Regions from separate parts of the Priestia sp. HNGD-A6 genome, predicted to be linked through region 1. Evidence: riboswitches for the same ligand, from Rfam matches in the RefSeq annotation. Region 1 holds a riboswitch; each other region holds the start of a gene.

Region 1 (7,284 bases):
CGAACTTCTATTTGTTTTCATTCATTCTATTTGCTTAGGACTCAATAGCTCCTCTTACATCATAATCGCTAAGATCAATTTCCATTTCCATTTCAAGTGCTAATTTAGCAAGCTCTGAACCAAGATAAGGGCCCGACGTTAAGCCTGAAGCTCCGAGACCATTCGCTACTAGTATTCCTTCGTAAGCTGGAAGAGCCCCAATGACTGGCAAGAAGCCTGGAGTAAATGGTCGAAACCCTACCCTTGTTTCTAAGACTGTGCTTTCTGTTAAGCCAGGAGCAATTGATAAGGCCTTTGAAAAAATTTCATGAAGCCCCCCAGCCGTTACCCTCAAGTCATAACCCGTGTCGTTTTCATGTGTTGCTCCCATGACAATTTGACCTTGTTCAAACGAAAGAATATATTGGTCGCTTGGAGGCATTACAACGGGCCAGTCTTTTGTATCTAAATCAGGAAGATGCAAGTGGACAATTTGCGCTTTTTGAAAGCTTGCTAAAAATTTCACTCCAAGAGGCTCTAGTAATTGATTTGCCCACGCTCCTGCTGTCACGATTGTTGTACTTGCTAGAAGGGTTTGTCCATTTACGGCAACGCCCGTTACTTGATTATTTTCATAAAGTAGTTCTGCGTTTCCTTCTATTATTTTTGCACCGTTTTTCTTCGCTGCATTCACAAGTGCGTTTCGAAGAGCTCTTCCGTTAACGCGAGCGGCTCCACTAATATGAACTGAACTGTATTCTTCCGAAAGAGCCGGAAACAAAGCCTGTGTTTCTTTAGCGGATAAACGTGTAATCTCGCCTATTTCGGGGGCTTCTTCCCGACGCTTATATGCTCGTTCCTCCATTTTTTTAAGCTTTTGTTCATCAGTGTGTAAACTAATTGCTCCTACTCGCTTATATCCCGTATCCGTTTCTCCATCTTCTTCTAATTGCTGAATTAATGTTTGATAGTACTTGGCGCCGCCTTTTGCTAATCGGTACCATGCTTTATTTCGACGCTGCGAAAGCCACGGACAAACAATTCCTGCTGCTGCATCAGTAGCTTGACCAGCATCCTTGCGATCTATCAATGTCACATCTGCTCCTGCTTTTGCTAAATGATATGCCGTAGAAGCTCCAAGTACCCCAGCTCCAACTACGATGTATGTTTTCATACCAAAACACCCTTTTCTTTCTTCTAGTATTCTCATGCTATATGTATGCAATTTTAGCATAGCAAAAAAAGAAGTCACATACTAGGCGAAGCTATTTTAAGCTTATTTTTAAGCCTTGCTGACTTTGACATATAGCTCCTTTCGTCTCGTAAACAAAAGCGGTAGAAGTTCTTTTACCAAGATTATAACAGGGTGAAGAAAGCCGTAAATAGTGGTAATACGTCTTTAACGCTGTGGCTTACGGCTTTTCTATTATAGGTGCTGAATAAAAAAATGAAAGAATAAAACCACTATAATATGTAAATAAAAAGAAATAACCATTATTTTAAGGAGAGCGTATGCAATCTTCATTTGTATTATTTTTTATCATTCTTGGTTTACTATTTGGCAAGTGGCGAAGGTATCAAGAATACTACCCTACTTTGCTGTTTTGGGTCACGGGGAATTTGCTTTATGAAGTGCTGCTGTTTCATCACCGCGTATGGGTATTTCACCCTGTTGGTATTGATCATCTTTTTCTACCCGATCACCTAATGGTTTCTCTTGGAATAACCTTAATTATTTATCCGTTTGTTATACCGGTTTTTTTAGGAAGGCTGCCGCTGCATGTAAGCGGCCGGCTGTGGTGGATTCTTTTGTGGGCGCTTTTATTTACTGTGATTGAGTTCATTGCTTATGTTAATCACAGTATCACTCATCATTATGGATGGTCGCTGCTATGTTCTTTTCTCTTCAATATTGTCACGTTCTCACTTTTAGTCATTCATCAGAAGACAGCGCTGGCTGCTTGGATTCTATCTGGAAGCTTCATAGCTTTTTTATTTATCTTCTTTAATATTCCTATGCCTTAACTTTTCATTGACTAGACGGAGGAAAAGGAAATATAATAGGAGTTACATTTAAATATAATTTTCCTCTCTGAGAATAGAGGTGCATGAAATCAAGAGTCACTTATTGGAGACTAATGGAGTCTGTGAAGATAAGTAAAAGGGATTTCGTGCCGAAGTATATAAACATCCATTGTGTTCATATACTGGTTCAGTATTGAATAAATGCTGAGCTGTCACAAACCACTTGGTTTGTGGAGAGCTATTGAAGAGATGTTGATGCCTAGAATGTAATAATACTTTATTATTATGAAACCAAGACGCGTGAACATCACTTCACGGGTCTTTTTTGTGTTTTTCTACTGACCATCAAAGTTATAGTTGAATGATTTAAATGGAGGGATACGGATTATGTACTTACATGGAACGAGTAAAATTAACAGCAGCAATCATTTAGAAATTGGGCAGTGCGATACGGTCGAACTGAAAAAACAATACGGCACTCCCCTATACATCTACGATCAAGAATTAATTGAGACGAAATGCAAGGCCTTCCATTCAGCCTTTCAAAGAAGCGGATTTTCATATCAAATCGCATATGCAGGGAAAGCGTTTCTTTGTATGGAAATGGCTAGCCTTTTAACGAAGCTTGATATGTCATTAGATGTGGTCTCAGGAGGCGAATTATTTACAGCTCTTGAAGCGGGATATCCAGCTGAACGCATTCATTTTCATGGAAATAACAAAACGATTGAAGAAATTGAAATGGCTCTTGATGCGAATATTGGCTGTTTTGTTGTGGATAACTTTACCGAACTTGAAGTTTTACATGCCTTAGCAGCTGAGCGCAAACAGAAAGCATCTATTCTTCTGCGTGTTACTCCAGGGATTGAAGCCCACACACATGAGTATATTATGACCGGACAGGAAGACTCCAAGTTTGGATTTGGTCTTTCCAATGACCAGGCTATGAAAGCGGTAAGTTCTGCATTAGAAAAGCCTTACTACGATCTTTTAGGCATTCATTGTCATATTGGTTCGCAAATTTTTGAAGTAGATGGTTTTTCTCGCGCCATTGATATTTTAACTGATTTCTTATTCAGTATTCGTGATAAAATGGAATTTGAAGTAAAAGTTTTAAACGTAGGTGGTGGTTTTGGTATTCGTTATACCGAAAGCGACTCTCCACTTCCAGTTGAGTATTATGTAGATGCACTGACAGAAAAGCTAAGCCGCACGTTAACTGAACAGAATTATACCCTTCCGGAAGTCTGGATTGAGCCTGGAAGAAGCATCGTAGGAGAAGCAGGTACAACGCTTTATACAATCGGCTCAACGAAGGAGATTCCAGGTGTACGCAAATACGTAGGAATTGATGGCGGTATGACCGATAATATCCGTCCTGCTCTTTACGATGCAAAACATGAAGCTGTCTTGGCTAATAGAGTGACGGATAAAAAAGATGAAACAGTATCAATTGCGGGGAAATGCTGTGAATCAGGAGATATGCTTATTTGGGATATCGATTTACCGCGCGTTAATCAAGGAGATTTACTAGCAGTATCCTCTACAGGTGCCTACAACTATTCAATGGCTAGCAATTACAACCGTATTCCGCGCCCTGCTGTTGTATTTGTGAAAAATGGAGAAGCTCGTCTTGCTGTAGAGCGAGAAACATACGAAGATTTGGTGCGTAAAGATGTAAAGCCAGTCGTTACTACGTATGCAATGAGCAAATGATAGCTGTTCTTGCGTAGTAAAGAAGCTATTGTTGTTTGGAGGAAATCTATATGGTTTTAAGTGTATTTAAAACGTACAGATCATCGCTTATTCTGCTTCTCGCTATTTTAATTGGCGGGATAGCAGGATATGCTATCGGGCCCGATGTGGCAGTCGTAAAGCCCTTTGGTGATTTGTTTCTTAATTTAATGTTCATGATTATCGTTCCCCTTGTCTTTTTTAGTGTGGCTTCGGCGATCGCAAACATGAACGAAATGAAACGTCTTGGTAAAATTATGCTAGGTATCGCCGTTGTGTTTGTCGCCACTGCTGCTGTTTCAGCCGTTCTAGGCTTTTTAGGCGCATCACTTTACAATCCGCTGCACAACGTAGATACTTCTGCCATTAAAGAATTAATGGGTGACAGTGAAAATACAGCTGAAAAAATGACGCTTTTAAATCAGCTTGTTAGTACATTTACTGTACCTGATTTTGTTCAGTTATTTTCGAAAGAGCATATTTTACAATTAATTGTCTTTGCCGTTATCTTCGGTATTGCTACCACGATGGCTGGTGAAAAAGGACAGCCTATGGCGAAATTTCTGACTTCGGGTCAAGAAGTATCGATGAAAGTCGTTAAAATTGTCATGTACTATGCTCCAATTGGTTTAGGGTGCTATTTTGCTACTGTAGTAGGAGAACTTGGACCAAAGATCTTGCAAGGGTATGCTAGAGCATTTATTCTTTATTTATTAATTGCAATCGTTTACTATTTTGGCTTCTTTACGCTATACGCATGGATTGCTGGCGGTAAAGCAGGAATTAAGCTGTTTTGGAAAAATGCAACTGCTCCTTCTATCACTGCTATTGCTACGTGTTCTTCTGCTGCATCTATTCCAGTCAATTTAGATGCAACAAAGAAAATGGGTGTGCCGCTGGATATTGCTGAAACAGTGATTCCATTAGGAGCAAACACCCATAAAGATGGTTCTGTTATCGGTGGTATTCTAAAAATTGTTTTCTTATTCAGTTTGTTCGGCAAAGATATGACGTCTGCTACGAGTATTTTGAGCATATTAGGCGTAGCCTTTTTAGTTGGAGCCGTAATGGGAGCAATTCCTGGAGGCGGTATGATTGGCGAAATGTTAATCATTACAATTTACGGATTTTCGCCAGAAGTTCTGCCCATCATTGCGGTCATTTCCACAATTATTGACGCCCCTGCTACGCTCTTAAACAGTACGGGAAATACAGTAACAGCGATGCTTGTTACAAGGTTTACAGAAGGAAAAGACTGGATTAACAAAATTATCACCACCGATAAAGTTGCCTAGTAAAAAAGCAAAGGGAACAGTCTTAGTGACTCTCCCTTTGCTTTTTTCGTGTGCAGTAATATCGATAGCCGTGTATAAAGTTTGTAAATACGCACATTCTATAGGTATGTTTCATAACCGGACTGGAGGTGTCGTCTAATGAGTAACGCTGCAGGAGGTTCAAAGAAGAATCAACCGAATGATGCGAATCACGTAAGTGCAGAAACAAAAGCTCATCAAAAACGTCTCACTGAGCAAAACAAACAAGAGCATCAAGCTGAAGAGCGAAAATAAAATGACGTCAAAGAACGTTTGGCACAGGCCCTGCGTTCTTTGACGTCATTTTATTTTGAGAGAGCTTAATGACGACGCTCTTTATAGGTCTATCGTACAACCTCCTTTCAAACTTTTACATATTCTATTAATAGGTTTGTAAAAGGAGGAATGATATGGTGTTTTCTTGGATAGAGATTACAGCTGCAGCCTTTGGGCTTTCAGTTATTTTGATAAGTTTTGCATTTTTGCCCGAACGTACAGGCAAAAATCTTTATATTCCTCATCAGCTAGTAGCAAAATCTATGTTTCTCTATAAAAAGATTATTGGTTTTATAAATCAATTTCGACAGAAACTTTAGTTCATTTCCTTTCCTCGTTTTTATTCATTGGATAGCTCCCTTTTTTAATCAGCGCATTTACAGTAAATAATTTAATGGTTAAAATAAAGAGTAAAAAAAAAGGATAAGCAGTTTGCAGAAATGGAGTTTCACATGGAAATCAGAGACTTAGAATACTTTATAGAGGTAGCGAATCATAAAAATTTTACAAAGGCAGCGCTGCAAGTTCATTTGTCACAAACGGCTTTAAGTAAAGCCGTCAAAAAAGTAGAAAATGAACTAGGATTTGAGCTTCTTGACCGTTCAACAAGAGAATTAAAGCTAACCGATGCAGGAGAAGTCGTGTATCATCAGGCAACTAAAGCGCTGTCGGTGTTAAAAGACATGCCTCACTTGTTGGGCGATTTAATGAACTTGCAAACAGGGCAAATCAAGATGGGAATCCCTCCGCTCATCGGGACCTTGTTTTTCCCGAAGATTGCAAAAGCATTTAATGAACAATACCCTAAAGTATCTCTAGAGCTTATTGAATTTGGAGCAAAAAAAATTGAAGCCCTTGTGGAAGAGGCTGGTGTAGATATGGGGATTGTTATGCTTCCTCTCACAAGCGGTCATGATGAGCATTTTCACGTATACCCGTTCGTTAAGGAGAGATTCCTTTTATACGCCCATAAAAACCATCCTTTAGTGAAACGTTCTTCCGTCTGGATGAAAGAATTGGAGCATGAAAAATTCATTATGTTCAGTGAAGAATTTACGCTGCACGACCGGTTAATTCAAGATGCTTTAAAATCAGGATTTATGCCTTCTATCGCATATAAAAGTTCTCAATGGGATTTAATTATTGAATTAACAGCAGCAGAACTAGGTATTGCTATTTTACCCGAATCGCTTTATGCCAAAGTGAAAGATTCCAATATTATTACGGTACCTATTGCAGATCCTGAAATGATGTGGGAACTTGGAATTATTCTGTTAAAAGAACGCTACAGTTCATTCGCTGTAAGAGAGTTGATTAATTTTCTGACAGCAAAGCAAATAACAAATAAGTTGGACGCAAATTAAATAGAGGCTGGGAGATAACGAAATCAATCCACAGCTAGAAGCACCTACGCCTACACACATGAAATTTACGTTCACTATCACCATGAAAAAATTCGACCGAGGAATCGAGATTCTCCATCAAGAATTTGAATTCATCGGTCGGATTTCCCTTCAACAAAACTACTTTTGTCCCAGCCTCTTTATATGTAACACGAGTTCTATCATTCAACAATCCCTACAATGAATCCATCATAGCCTTTGCTTCCAACGGTTTGTATAGCCGTGGCGCTGATTCGTTTTTCTTGAGCCAGAGCATCCATAAATTGTCGAATTCCCTTTACATTTTCATCTTCACTTTCTGAGTTCACCACATGCCCTTGACGAACAACATTATCACAAATAATCGTACTTCCTCGTTTCGATAATTCTAGAGCCCACTTTAAGTAATTTGGGTTATTCGGCTTGTCAGCATCAATAAAGATAAGATCAAACGGCTCTGTTCCCTTATCCTTTAATACAGCTAATGTATCAAGCCCGGGGCCGACAATGACTTCTACTAAGTGGCTTACTCCCGCTCTTTTTAAATTAGCTCGTGCTACTTCTGCATGCTGAGC
Region 2 (7,284 bases), 2.2 Mb from region 1:
TTAAACATAACACCCATACGGTCAAGTAAGTGAATAATACCAGGAGCTGCTTCACACATTGCTTTTACAGGTGGCTGGTTGGCTAAAAAGTCTCCGCCATACACTGTGTCATCAAAGTGTTCCCATGGTGAATCTCCTTCACCTTTCGTATTTACGGCTCCGTTGATTCCACCTTGCGCGCAAACTGAGTGAGATCTTTTTACCGGAACTAGTGAAAATAAATCTACTTGCTTGCCAGACTCAGCAATTTTTATTGTTGCCATCAAGCCAGCTAAACCGCCACCGACTACGATGATTTTTCCGTTACTCATCGGAACCCCACTCCTTCAAAACCTTAATTTTATGCAAATGCGAATAATGTACGAACACCTACAAATGTAAGTGCTAAGAAGATTGCTAATGTCACATAAGTTGAAATTCTTTGAGAACGTGGTGTTACAGTTAACCCCCAGCTAACTCCAAATGACCATAGACCGTTTGCAAAGTGGAAGATCGTAGATACAACACCAACTATGTAGAATGCAAACATTGCTGGGTTGCTTAAAATTCGTTCCATCATTTGAAAATCTACTTCTTTTCCAAGCGCAGCTTGTATTCTGGTTTCCCATACGTGCCATGTGATGAAGATAAGTGTGATTACACCTGAAACACGCTGAAGGATAAACATCCAGTTACGAAAAAATCCATAGTTGTTAACGTTTGTTTTAGCAGTAAATGCGATGTAAAGACCGTATATTGCGTGAAAAACGATTGGTAAGAAAATAATGAAAATTTCTAGAGCATAGCGGAAAGGTAAGCTCTCCATGAAGTGAGCTGCTTGATTAAATGATTCTTCTCCCTTTGTCGCGAAATGATTCACAACTAAATGCTGTGTTAAGAAAATCCCGATTGGTATTACTCCAAGTAGTGAATGGATTCTCCGATATTGAAACTCTCTGTTTGCCGCCATCTGCGTAGACCCCCCTTAGTTAAATGAACATAGTTTGTGAAGAACTTTCTTACTCCCACTAGACAAATAGATTAATCGTGAATACAGGAAATGAAAACCTTTGCATTTCCTAATAAAGTATGTGACAGGTTAATTTTACTCCCATCGATTAAGAGCGTCAAGGCAAGATGTTTAAATCTTCTATAAAATATAAATTTATAAAATTTTATATTTGTTAACGCTTACTGCATTGGTGTTAAAGATTTTTTCTTTCTATTATAATATCGCTTGCCACAGTTAAGTAAGCGTTTACTTTATACTTTTATTGTAAACAAGTTCACAAAACATTTACACAGGTAAAAGTACCCTTTTAAAAGTAATTTTATGGATTTTTCATCTTTACATCTAACTCTTTTTACCATAATAAAGATCCTCTTACATTTTATTAAAAAAATGCGTGAGAGGTTTTTTAGATTTGTATATAATAGTAGTAAAGAAAGAGGGGAAAGCATGAGCAATTTACAAACAGAATCACAGCAAGAACTTGAAGGGACGATGGAAACATTAGAACCTAATGCCGCAGCTGAAACAGAGAGAGCTCTTGATCACGTTCCATATTTCGGATACAGCCTTTTGCGTGACGTGTTAATTCCAGAGCTTCTTGGAGACGAAACGAATACCATCTCATACTGGGCAGGAAAACACCTTGCGCGTAAATATCCATTAAATACAATGGATGAAATCGTCGCATTTTTTAAAGCAGCTTCCTGGGGAACACTGACGCTTGCCAAAAAAGATAAATATTCACTAGAGCTTGAGTTATCAGGTGATGTGGTCAGCAAAAGATTTCAGCAGGAAACTTGTTCATTTCATCTTGAGTCAGGGTTTGTGGCTGAACAGATTCAGCGTCAAAACAACTGCCTAACAGAAGCCTACTTAACACCTAAAGAAAAGAACGGAAAAGTGCTGATTTCCGTGCAGTGGGACCGAAAAGATATCTTACCTACCGAAACCCGTGCGGAGCGTTATAAAAAGTAAGAAATACGTATATATAAAAGACGTGGAGATACCACGTCTTTTTTCTTTTCTTTATACTTGCACTGCCTGCTGCTCTTCTAATTCAAATGCTACGTGAAGCGTCTCAACAGCTTTTACCATATCAGCATGCGGTACAACTGTAGATACTTTAATTTCAGACGTGCTGACCATCTTCACTTCAATTTTCTCTCCTGCCAGCACTTCAAACATTTCGGCTGCAACACCTGGATTAGATATCATGCCAGATCCCACAATCGATACTTTAGCCAGACTGCTTTCATGTTCAATACGCGTATACCCCAAGGTAGATTTATACTCTTTTAAGACGGCAAGAGCAGCTTCTACATCTACAGTTTTAATAGAAAATGAGATAGAGAGGCGATTATTAGCCGTTACGTTTTGAATAATAATATCCACATTTAACTGTTCTTTTGCTAATGCTGTAAAAATAGTAGAAAGAGTTTGTAACTCGTTGTTTAACCCTTCAATTGTCACCCGTGAAATATTATCTTCAAACGCAATTCCTCTTACGACTAAGTTTTGTTCCATTGAAACTTCCTCCTCAACAATCGTTCCATTCTCGTTTTCTAAGCTTGAACGCACTTCTAGCGGTACCTGATAATTTTTTGCAAACTCAACAGCGCGCGGATGCAGCACCCCTGCTCCTAAATTGGCTAATTCTAACATTTCGTCATATGAAATAGAATGAAGTTTACGAGCATCTTCTACGTAGCGCGGATCCGTCGTAAACACTCCTGTTACGTCTGTATAAATATCACATTTTGCAGCTTTTAGTGCCGCGGCAAGAGCTACTGCCGTCGTGTCAGAGCCGCCTCGACCTAATGTTGTAATGCTTCCATCTTCTGAACAGCCTTGGAATCCAGCTACTACTACGATTCGACCTCTATCTAATTGGCTTTGAATACGAGTCGTGTCAATGTGCTGGATTCGTGCATTGCTGTGAACTGCTTCCGTCTGGATACCAGCTTGCCAACCTGTTAGCGAAGTGGCTTCATGACCTTTGAATTGAAGAGCCATTGTTAACAGGGAAATCGTTACTTGTTCTCCAGTTGTAAGAAGCATATCCATTTCGCGTTTACTTGGACTGTCCGTAATATCACTTGCTAATTTCACCAGTGCATCTGTGGTTTTGCCCATTGCCGATACAACAACTACTACTTGGTTACCGCGCTCTGCTTCTTGAATAACACGGTTTGCTACATGTTGAATACGTTCAACAGAACCAACAGATGTTCCACCAAATTTTTGAACGATTAATGCCATAATTTTGTTCATTCCTTTTCAATAAATTTGCATATGCAGGATGATGAGAAGCTAAATTTTTTTACTCAGACAATAAAAAAAGCAATGAGATGAGCTCTCATTGCTTAACGAACGAAAATTATAAAACATAACCGTCCACTGCCGTGAGATAGCTCTCCAAGAATCTACATCTTGACAATCCTACGTTTATTCAACGCAGAACCAGCAATCATTACTATGAGGTAATGTTCACTTCGGCAAATTTCCCTTTCCGCATCGTTCATAAGGGCTCATACCCTTCCTGATGCGTACTGATTAAATTTGCACCTCTATCTTCACTTCATTTGATGAAGTGTCGTATGAAATTAGTTAATAGCTTATCAAATATTTTCTATTATTTCAAGACTATTTTTGTAATGTTTCATAAATTTTTTCAGCAATGTTCTGAGGAACACCTGAATTTCGAATATCTTCAATCGTTGCTTCTTTCAATTTTTTCACCGAACCAAAATGCTTTAACAAAGCTTTTTTACGCTTTTCTCCCACTCCCGGAATGTCGTCCAGAACTGACTGAAAAGCGGACTTAGAGCGCACTTGACGGTGGAAGGTAATCGCAAAGCGGTGAACTTCATCTTGAATTCGCTGAAGCAAATAAAATTCTTGACTATTGCGTTCAAGCGGTATGATTTGAGGAGGCTCACCAATCATCAGATTGGAGGTTCTGTGCTTATCATCTTTGACAAGACCTGCTGTAGGCACTAAAAGTCCCAATTCATTTTCGAGAACGTCCTGTACTGCAGCTAAATGCCCTTTGCCTCCATCTACAACAATTAAATCCGGAAGCGGAAGACCTTCTTTTAACGCTCTGGAATACCGTCTGCGAACGACTTCCCTCATGGAACTGTAATCATCTGGTCCCTTTACCGTCTTAATTTTATATTTGCGATATTCTTTCTTTTCCGGTTTCCCATCAACAAAAACAATCATCGCAGAAACTGGGTCTGTTCCTTGAATATTTGAGTTATCAAATGCTTCAATCCGATAAGGAGCGGCAATTCCAAGCTCCTCTCCTAACCGTTCAACTGCGCCAACTGTACGCTCTTCATCTCGTTCAATTAAATAGAATTTTTCACCGAGCGCAATCTTTGCATTTTTACACGCAAGTTCTACTAATTCTTTCTTTTTGCCTCGCTTTGGATGCTGAACCTCTACTTCTACTAACTTCTCAGCTAACTCTGCATCAATCGTTGCTGGAACCATCACTTCTTTTGGCTTAATATTTTTGGCATAAAACTGACCGATAAAAGTTAAGAAATCTTCTTCTGGCTCTTTATAAAAAGGAAACATAGAAACTTCTCGCTCAATTAATTTCCCTTGGCGAATAAAGAAAACTTGAACACACATCCAGCCTTTATCGTAAGAATAGCCAAACACATCTCGATTAACAAAATCATTAAACGTTACTTTTTGCTTTTCCATTGTCGCTTCGATATGAGCAATTTGATCTCGGTATTCTTTAGCCCGTTCAAAGTCAAGTTCTTCTGAAGCTTTTAACATTTTTTCAGTTAACTCTGTTTTGACATGCTCATATCCACCATTTAAAAACCGCGTGATATTTTCAATAATTTGTTTGTTTTGCTCTTCTTTTACCTCTTTTACGCAAGGAGCTAGACATTGCCCGATATGGTAATACAAACAAGGCCTATCTGGCATAGTGGAGCACTTTCTTAACGGATAAATGCGATCAAGAAGCCGCTTTGTTTCATTTGCTGCTTGAACATTAGGATAAGGACCGAAGTATTTCCCTTTATCTTTTTTTATTTTTCTTGTAATAACAAGTCGGGGCTGTTTTTCAGCTGTAATCTTAATAAACGGATAGCCCTTATCATCTTTAAGCATAATATTGTATTTTGGGTCATGCTTTTTAATTAAATTCATTTCTAAAATAAGCGCTTCTAAATTAGAAGATGTGACGATATATTCAAAGTCAACAATGTCGTTTACAAGTCGAAGCGTCTTTCCGTCATGAGATCCGGTAAAGTAGGAACGTACTCGATTTTTTAATACTTTTGCTTTTCCTACGTAAATGACCGTTCCATATTTATCTTTCATCAAGTAACAGCCGGGCTGATCCGGTAAAATAGCCAGCTTTTCTTTTAAATAATCGTTCATACTTTTCTCCTTCCTCTTCTCTTACTCTGTCCATCTATACAATCGCTTATGAAGCGTAACCTACATTCTTTCCTGTCTTAATACATGTACATAAGCTGGATTTATGGCGATGTTCCTTACATCTAGTATAAAACAAACGAACGCATATTCGCTAAATAAAAGTATTCCCAAAAGAGAAAAAGTGGAGAAAAAGAAAAAAACCTAGCCTGAGCTAGGTTTTGACTTACGCGTGTTTATTAATTAATTCTGTTAATGCTTCTTTTGGTTGGAAACCAACTACTTGATCAACTTTCTCTCCATCTTTGAATAATACTAAAGTTGGGATACTCATAACACCAAATTTTCCAGCTGTTTCTTGATTTTCATCAACGTCTACTTTTACGATTTTAACTTTATCGTTAAGTTCGCCATCAATTTCTTCAAGAACTGGAGCAATCATTTTACAAGGGCCACACCATGGTGCCCAAAAGTCAACAAGCACTAGGCCTGATTTAATTTCATCTGTAAAGTTTTTATCTGTAGCATGTGCAATAGCCATTTTAATTCCTCCTAAATATATGCAATATCCAAATTCTACTCACAGTATATCACCTTCAAATAAGGTTTGCTAACTTTTTGCTTACATTTATACTGTTTATTCTCCGCTCTAGTTTGTACAATTTGCCTAAAAATATGCGTAGAAAATTTCGTTTCCCATGAGGCTGAGACCTGACTAAATGAATCCAAAGACGAACAAATAGTATACATGGGTTGAACCGCTTGCGACACCGCAGTTGATTTCCATGCAAGACTTCGCTTTTCTAGCAGGAGTCTTCACCTTGCCCTCCAATCACCTGCTAGAAAGACCTACCCTGCTTTTACCCTAACAAAAAAACGAACCACTAATCAAAAATCTTGATCAACGGTTCGTTCTTCACTTCGTCTCAAATACTTTTGTCCGAGAATCTTACGCAGACTGTACTTTCAGCTTTTTAAATTCTTCCGTTAGCAGAGGCACTACTTCAAATAAATCTCCAACGATTCCGTAGTCAGCTACTTTAAAAATATTCGCTTCAGGATCTTTATTGATTGCAACAATAATTTTTGAATTTGACATACCTGCCAAATGCTGAATAGCACCTGAAATTCCGCAGGCAATGTATAAATCTGGTGTGACTACTTTGCCCGTCTGACCGATTTGAAGAGAATAGTCGCAGTAATCTGCATCGCACGCTCCGCGAGACGCTCCAACAGCTCCATTTAACACGTCCGCTAGTTCTTGGAGAGGTCCAAAACCTTCCGTGCTTTTTACACCTCGACCACCTGCAATCACGACTTTTGCTTCGGACAAATCAACCCCTTGCGTTGCTTTGCGTACGACTTCTTTTACAACAGTACGCAGGTTTTTGATTTCAACATTTAAATCCTCTACATCACCTGTACGCCCCTCATCTTTTGCAAGCGGTGAAATATTATTTGGACGAATCGTGACAAACGTAAAAGCATCGGTCATGATTTTCTTCTCAAATGCTTTACCAGAATAAATTGGGCGAGTGAAGACTACTTGATCCCCTCCCACTTCTACATCCGTCACATCCGAGATAAGTCCTTTATCTAAGCGAGCTGCCAGTTTTGGCGCTAGATCTTTGCCAAGAGCCGTATGCCCAAATACGATAGCTTCAGGCTGTTCACTTTCAATGATGGCTAATAATGCCTGAGCGTAACCATCCGATGTGTAAGCAGCTAAATCTTCGTGCTCCGTCACAACAACTTTATCTGCTCCGTATGCAATAAGTTCTTCACTTAAAGATTTTACGTCCTTTCCTACTAACGCTGCAATAATTTCTCCCCCGTCAGCTACAGTAGACGCTGCGGAAATCGCTTCAAACGATACGTTTCGTAAT
Region 3 (7,284 bases), 220 kb from region 1:
ACTTATTGTCGCGGAAAAAGATGGAGTAGTAGCGGGCTATGCTTCGCTTTCCTCGTATCGAGATAAAGAAGCGTACATTCAAACAGTAGAGCTATCGATTTATATTGATAAAAATCAACAAGGGCATGGTATTGGGAAACAGCTTATGAAGCGCATTTTGGAATTAGCTAAAGAGCTCGACCATCACGTTGTCATTTCAGGAATTACAAAAGGGAATGATATCAGTATCAAAATGCATGAGCAATTTAATTTTACATTTTGCGGAGAGTTTAAAGAAGTGGGCTGGAAATTTGATCAGTGGCAAGATGTACTTTTTTATCAGCTTATTTTATAAGATGTATGACACCTTTACACATTGTAACGTTTTAGTTTCATGTGTAAAGGTTATTAAAATAATAAGTTGTTTTATTATTTTAATACGAAAGGTGTTAGCTATCATGAGTACACATTTTCAATATCAACATCTAAGAGCTGTGCCGAAAAAATGGTCTCAAAAAGAACTGCATATCCAGCTGAATAGAATCAAACACAATTCTGAACTATCTACTATAGCAGCAGATCCGCTTTTTCATCTGTTAGAATGTACCCGTTCAGGCCTTCAAACTAAACAAGAAATCATAGACTACATCCAAACCATTCCTAATCACCAACTTCCATCTTTTGCAACTCATTTAAGCAGGTTAATTCAGCGTATTTATTATATCGAAGCTGCTGATTACTATAACCGTCCCCTCAAAGGTTATATGCTTGTTATGAAAAACCAACCCGCTTATATATCTCTTCATTTTGCCGATCAGCTCATATAAAAAAAGCTCTCTATTCTTTTGAATAGAGAGCTTTTTTTATTCGTATTTTTTCACTATTACTTGACATTCTTTTAACGGGATAAGCTTCGACTTTTTCGTCCATTTGTATCCTAACCAAACAATTAAGAATAAAGGAAGTCCGATATAAGAAACAAGTACACCGTACCAGTCAATCGAGTCACCCATAAACGCCGAATAGTTTTGGCCTAAAATAACAACGGCACATAAAATAAAGGCAAAGATAGGGCCAAATGGGAAAAGTTTTGCATGATATGGAAGTTCACTCAAATCATGACCTTGAGCAACAAATGCTCTTCTAAAACGATAGTGGCTGATCGCAATTCCTAACCAAGCAATAAAACCAGACATACCAGAAGCGTTAAGTAACCACGTATATACCGCACCGTCTCCAAAAAATGAAGCACCAAATGCAAGTGTACCGACAAGTGCCGTTGCGATTAAGGCATTAACTGGAACGCCTCGTTTATTCACTTTTGCTAAGAACCTTGGTGCTTTTCCATCTTTGGCTAAGTTCCACAGCATACGCGTAGAAGCATACATGCCTGAGTTACCAGCAGATAAAACAGCTGTTAAAATAACGGCATTAATCGCTGATGCTGCAAACGCCAGACCTGCTCGTTCGAATATTAAAGTAAACGGACTTACTCGCACGTCATCACTTGCTAATGAATTCGCTGTGTATGGAATAAGCATCCCAATAACAAAAATAGCTAAAATATAAAATAACAAGATGCGCCAGAAGACTTGTTTAACTGCGCGAGGAACCGTTTTTTCCGGATCTTCACTTTCTCCAGCTGCGACTCCAAGCAACTCTGTTCCTTGGAATGAAAAACCAGCTGCCATAAAGATACCTAGTACAGTGAAGAATCCACCGTGAATCGGTCCATCACCAAGCGTGAAGTTTTTAAAACCTGGTGCTTCATTGTTAAAGATACCAAAAATCATCATAATACCAATAACTAAAAAGATAATAACCGTTACTACTTTAATTAACGAAAACCAAAATTCAGATTCACCAAATCCTTTTACAGAAAGGTAGTTAAGCCCAAACATAATTAATAAAAACAGGGCACTCCATAAAATAGAAGAAGAGTTCGGGAACCAAAATTTCATAATAAGGGCTCCAGCGGATAATTCAGCTGCAATCGTAATAGCCCAGTTATACCAGTAGTTCCAGCCGAGAGCGAAACCAAAGGATGGATCTACAAAACGAGACGCATACGTACTAAATGAACCAGCTTCAGGCATATAAGCTGCTAGCTCTGCTAGGCTGGTCATCAAAAAGTAAACCATTACGCCAATAATAGCGTAAGCTAAAAGCGCTCCCCCAGGTCCTGCTGTGTGAATTGCTCCACCACTTGCTAGGAATAAGCCGGTTCCGATGGCTCCTCCTAATGAAATCATCGTTAAGTGGCGAGATTTCAACCCACGTTTTAATTCTTGCTGCTCTTGCATAGATAAATACTCCTTTCGAATGTACGGAAAGAGACGGGGATAACATAAAAAAAGCCCGCAGTATATGTGCGCGCTTTTAAATCTGAAAACCGCGTCAACCTTCCGTGAAGATAGCTCTTCACATCACTCGCATGATGTGACAGTTCTGTTCCTGTTCGGAGACAGCCCCAGCTTAAATCAACCGAGAAGTGATTTAAACTTCGGCAATTTTTCCTTTCAAGCAACATCCTCAATGTTCTCTGCATTTCCGTTACTTTACTATTAAAAACTGCGACCTCTACCTCATCGATTAGGATGAGGGTTTTTTATATTCAATTGACATAAAAGAAGTATAACAAATACTAAAACGATTGTCATTATAAAAAATAGATTCAGAAAATAGAAACATCTTTGAAATCTCTCGAATCTATTTTGTTACGTATGGTATAATAAACATTGTCTTTATACTACATAAATATCCAAACGTACCACAGGGGGAGCCGCCGTGCTGAGAGTGAACGAAATGTTCAGACCCTTTGAACCTGTTAGTTAACGCTAGCGTAGGAATGTGGGAATAGTAGCATATATTTGCTTACTCCTGTGTAAACCGTTTGATATGAATGATTCAAAAACAGGAGTGAGAAACGTGAATAAAGCATTACCTTTACAGGCTAAAATTGAAATAGCTATTTTTGCAGCATTGGCACTTCTACTTGACCTTTTGCCTTCAATTAAAATTGCGACGGCTGTGAGCATTTCGTTCTCCATGGTGCCCATTTTTATTATGTGCTTTCGCTGGGGAGTAAAAGGCGGGGCTCTATCCGGTCTATTATGGGGGCTTTTGCAGTTAGCGACAGGAACAGCTTATATTTTAACAGCGCTACAAACATTTATTGAATATATTGTAGCTTTTGCTTTTATAGGTTTTGGAGGTATTTTTTCACAATCTATTAAAACAAATTTAGCTACCAATAACAGATCAAAAGCTTTTGTTTTAATTGTTTTATCCCTTATTATCGGCAGCTTCGCACGTTATTTCTGGCACTTTATTGCTGGTATTATTTTCTGGGGATCGTACGCACCAAAGGGTATGTCCGCTCTGTGGTATTCTTTTTCAATGAACGGTATTTCAATGGTAGGGTCACTAATAGCCTGCTTAGTCATTCTTTCATTGTTAATTCCATCGGCATCAAGAATGATTGTAACTAAATCACACTCATCATAAGAAAAAAGACTAAATCTGCCAAGATTTAGTCTTTTTTCTTATTTGTCACCTTTGTTTACACAAAAGTGTGTCAGGTTTGATAACATAGTTAGTGAAATATTCAAAAAACTGTTTTATGATAGTCAACATATTCAAACGAGATAAAGGGTTGATCGTATGCTACAGAAATGGATCACGAGCATAGGTTTAGATATTGGAACAAGCACAACAAAACTGATTGTAAGCAAACTGTTAATAGCAAATCAACAAAATCAGTTTACGCTGCCAGGCTGTCAAATTATTGATCGTCGCGTAACGTATGCAAGTTCCATCTATACAACACCTATGGTAAACGAGGTTGAAATCGATGTTCGGAGGTTAACGCTATTACTAGAAAAAGAGTACAAAAAAGCAGGAATCTCCTTAGATCAGGTGGAGGCGGGTGCTGTGATCATCACAGGAGAAACGGCTCGGAAGCAAAATGCAGAGAGTATCGTTCACTATCTAGCTGAACACGCTGGGAATTTTGTTGTTGCAACAGCTGGTGCTGACTTAGAAGGAATGTTAGCGGCAAAAGGATCGGGAGCAATCGAACATTCTGCTGAAACCAATAAAGTGATTGCCAACATTGATGTAGGTGGAGGCACTGCTAACATCGCCTTATGTCAAAATGGAAAAGTGATTGAAACGTTTACCCTGCATGTAGGCGGAAGATTAATTCGGCTAAACGAAGATGGTATTGTTACCTACGTTTCGTCTTATTTAACTGAATTTTTAAAAAATAATTCTCTGATGCTTCAAGAAGGCGAAAAAGCAACATTTGAAAAACTCTCGTCTATTTGCAAATTGCTAGCTAAAGAAACCGTGGATTATGTGAGCGCACTGAAGCAAACCTCTTTGCTGCTCGTTTCCCCTCATACAAGATCTTCTACTCGGCCAGAGACAATCATGGTCTCGGGAGGAGTAGGAGCCATGATAGAGAAGGAGAAACCAAAAACAGTGAAGGAAGTGGCCATACACGGAGACATTGGTCCGCTGCTAGCTTATCAGTTTCAAGCCATACAGGTATCTCAAGCCGCTGAAACAACGCGAGCCACTGTCATTGGAGCTGGTATGCAAAATACAGAAGTTAGTGGATCAACCGTATACATTGAATCAAAGCGGCTGCCGCTAAAAAATATTCCGATTATAGAGATACCCGTACAGCAAGAGGAGGAGTGGAATCCGCAGCTGTTTCAAGAAAGAGCTCGAACGGCATGTATGCAGGCTTCAACTGTTTTCAGCGCAGAAGATCCTCCCGTTGCTATTGCTTTATCTCATTTCCCTTACTGCAGCTATAGAATGCTGCAAGAATTAGCAAAAGTAATAAGCGCTGAATTTGGTGCTTGTTTTAAAGGAGCTAAGTGCCTCGTTGTTTTATGCGAGCAGGATATTGCTAAAGCTTTAGGACAAGCACTAGCCAAACAGGAGAACGAATTAGAAATTATTTGTTTAGATCAAATTGACTTTACCCACGGAGATTATATCGATCTAGGGTTACCCGTAGCTGGAGAGGCAATCTCTGTTTCGATTAAAACACTCGCTTTTTCATCATAATCAACTGAACATACAAGGAGGAAACGATGTTTAAAACTACCCGGTTGTTAGGAGAAACATTTTCATTTTATAGCTTGAAAGAAATTATGGCCAAAGCAAACGAAGAACGTTCTGGAGATCAGCTCGCAGGAGTTAGCGCTGAGTCAATGAAAGAACGAATGGCAGCCAAACAAGTGCTAGCTGATATCACACTTGCTGATATTCGAAATTACCCGCTGCTAAGCGCAGATGAAGACAACGTCTCGGCATTAATCGAAAGTCAGATTGATTCATCGGTTTACGACATTATTAAAAATTGGACAGTAGGGGAGTTAAGAGAATACATCTTATCTGATGAGCATACCGGAGAAGAGCTTCTTGCGCTTAGCAAGGGATTAAACAGCGAAATGATTGCGGCAGCTACCAAAATTATGTCCAATTTAGATTTAATTCAAGGAGCTGCCAAGATAGAAGTGCAAACTACTTGTCAAACGACTATCGGTCAAAAAGGCGTATTGGCTTCAAGAGCCCAGCCTAATCATCCTTCAGATAACTTAAAAGGAATGAGAGCATCTCTCTACGAAGCGTTAAGCTATGGAATTGGAGATGCGGTTATCGGAATTAACCCTGTTATTGATACAACGGATAATATCTACGCGCTTTTAAATGAAACAAAAAATATAATCAACGAATGGTCAATTCCTACTCAAAACTGTGTATTATCACATGTGACGAGCCAAATGAGAGCAATCGAAAAAGGAGCAGCTGCTGACTTGATTTTCCAAAGTTTAGCAGGCACAGAAGCCGGTAATGATTCATTTGGGATTTCACTGTCTATGCTCGATGAAGCGACAGCGTTAATTCATGAAAAAGGGACAGCAAAAGGTCCGAACCGCTGGTATTTTGAAACAGGACAAGGTTCTGAATTGTCAGCAGAAGCCCACTATAATATTGATCAAGTAACGCTCGAAGCTAGATGCTACGGCTTAGCTCGCCACTACAAGCCTTTCTTAGTTAACACGGTTGTTGGATTTATTGGACCTGAATATTTATATAACAGCAAACAAGTCCTGCGAGCTGGGCTAGAAGATCACTTTATGGGCAAAATGCACGGCTTACCTATGGGAGTAGACGTATGTTACACCAACCACATGGATGCTGATCAAAACGATATGGATAATTTAAGTATGCTTCTAGGAACAGCTGGGGTGAACTTTGTAATAGGAGTGCCCATGGCTGATGACTGCATGCTAAACTATCAGTCTCTTAGTTATCATGATATCGCAACCGTGCGCAATGTACTCGGCCGTACCCCAACGCCGTTATTTCAAAAATGGCTTGAAGATCAGCGTATTATGGAAAACGGACGCTTCACATCAAGAGCTGGAGACCCAACTATTTTTATGAATTTGATTTAAGGAAGGTGCTTACTATGATACCAAAGTCAAATCGCGATCCTCTTGAAACACTTAAACAATTTACCCCTGCCCGCATAGGTGTTGGCCGTACGGGAACAAGGCCGCTAACAAAAGACGTTTTATCTTTTCGCACAGATCATGCCGCAGCCGTAGACTCTGTATACGGCTCAGTTTCAGAAGATATTCTATCTGAGTTTAACCTTTTTTCTGTGAATACACGCGCGGAGTCAAAAGAACATTATTTAAAACGGCCGGATCAAGGGAGGTTATTAGCAGATGACGCTAAGAAAGAGATTTTAAAAAACTGCGTGCAGCAGCCTGATGTACAAGTAGTGGTATCAGATGGACTGAGTGCTAAGGCAATTGAAGAAAACGTGAGCGACGTGTATCCTGCTTTAATTGATTCACTGGAGTCATATGGACTTCGTATCGGGACTTCGTTTTTTGTAAAAGGAGGACGAGTTGCATGTATGGATGAAATTGGTGAAATCATAAAGCCAAAAGCACTTGTGCTATTGATTGGAGAGCGACCTGGGCTGGTCAGTGCTGAATCCATGAGTGCTTACATGTGCTATGAACCTAGCAAAGGAAAAAAAGAGTCTGATCGTATGGTTATTTCTAATATTCATAAAAGAGGAACGCCTCCTATTGAGGCAGCCGCACATATCGGTACCATGATTGACAAAATGATTAAGCAGCAAACAAGCGGTGTACATCTTATTGTCTAAACATCAAAAGGAGGAGAACGTATGGCGTTACAAAAACAATTAAAACCTATTCATTTATGGGCTATTTCAGTTGGTATGGTTATTTCAGGACAATACTT

The links. Region 1 has a riboswitch for lysine ahead of lysA (diaminopimelate decarboxylase). Riboswitches for the same ligand answer to the same signal wherever they lie in the genome.
Region 2: another riboswitch for lysine. It lies ahead of SCI76_RS16900 (aspartate kinase); the one in region 1 lies ahead of lysA (diaminopimelate decarboxylase).
Region 3: another riboswitch for lysine. It lies ahead of SCI76_RS01120 (amino acid permease); the one in region 1 lies ahead of lysA (diaminopimelate decarboxylase).

What each region holds. Positions count from the first base shown of each region.
Region 1 covers NZ_CP138621.1:425,444-432,727, forward strand. Annotated here, with positions in the region: gene SCI76_RS02250 (NAD(P)/FAD-dependent oxidoreductase) at 35-1,153, opposite strand; gene SCI76_RS02255 (CBO0543 family protein) at 1,492-2,004, shown strand; lysine riboswitch at 2,071-2,253, shown strand; gene lysA (diaminopimelate decarboxylase) at 2,392-3,720, shown strand; gene SCI76_RS02265 (dicarboxylate/amino acid:cation symporter) at 3,771-5,033, shown strand; gene SCI76_RS02270 (hypothetical protein) at 5,172-5,306, shown strand; gene SCI76_RS02275 (hypothetical protein) at 5,462-5,647, shown strand; gene SCI76_RS02280 (LysR family transcriptional regulator) at 5,780-6,691, shown strand; gene SCI76_RS02285 (O-methyltransferase) at 6,892-7,284, opposite strand, start outside.
Region 2 covers NZ_CP138621.1:3,312,938-3,320,221, reverse strand. Annotated here, with positions in the region: gene sdhA (succinate dehydrogenase flavoprotein subunit) at 1-311, opposite strand, end outside; gene SCI76_RS16910 (succinate dehydrogenase cytochrome b558 subunit) at 341-949, opposite strand; gene SCI76_RS16905 (YslB family protein) at 1,439-1,966, shown strand; gene SCI76_RS16900 (aspartate kinase) at 2,018-3,250, opposite strand; lysine riboswitch at 3,392-3,569, opposite strand; gene uvrC (excinuclease ABC subunit UvrC) at 3,635-5,401, opposite strand; gene trxA (thioredoxin) at 5,625-5,939, opposite strand; gene SCI76_RS16885 (electron transfer flavoprotein subunit alpha/FixB family protein) at 6,348-7,284, opposite strand, start outside.
Region 3 covers NZ_CP138621.1:208,431-215,714, forward strand. Annotated here, with positions in the region: gene SCI76_RS01110 (GNAT family N-acetyltransferase) at 1-334, shown strand, start outside; gene SCI76_RS01115 (hypothetical protein) at 438-806, shown strand; gene SCI76_RS01120 (amino acid permease) at 843-2,282, opposite strand; lysine riboswitch at 2,386-2,570, opposite strand; TPP riboswitch at 2,745-2,845, shown strand; gene thiT (energy-coupled thiamine transporter ThiT) at 2,878-3,486, shown strand; gene SCI76_RS01130 (ethanolamine ammonia-lyase reactivating factor EutA) at 3,643-5,061, shown strand; gene SCI76_RS01135 (ethanolamine ammonia-lyase subunit EutB) at 5,088-6,458, shown strand; gene eutC (ethanolamine ammonia-lyase subunit EutC) at 6,473-7,186, shown strand; gene eat (ethanolamine permease) at 7,208-7,284, shown strand, end outside.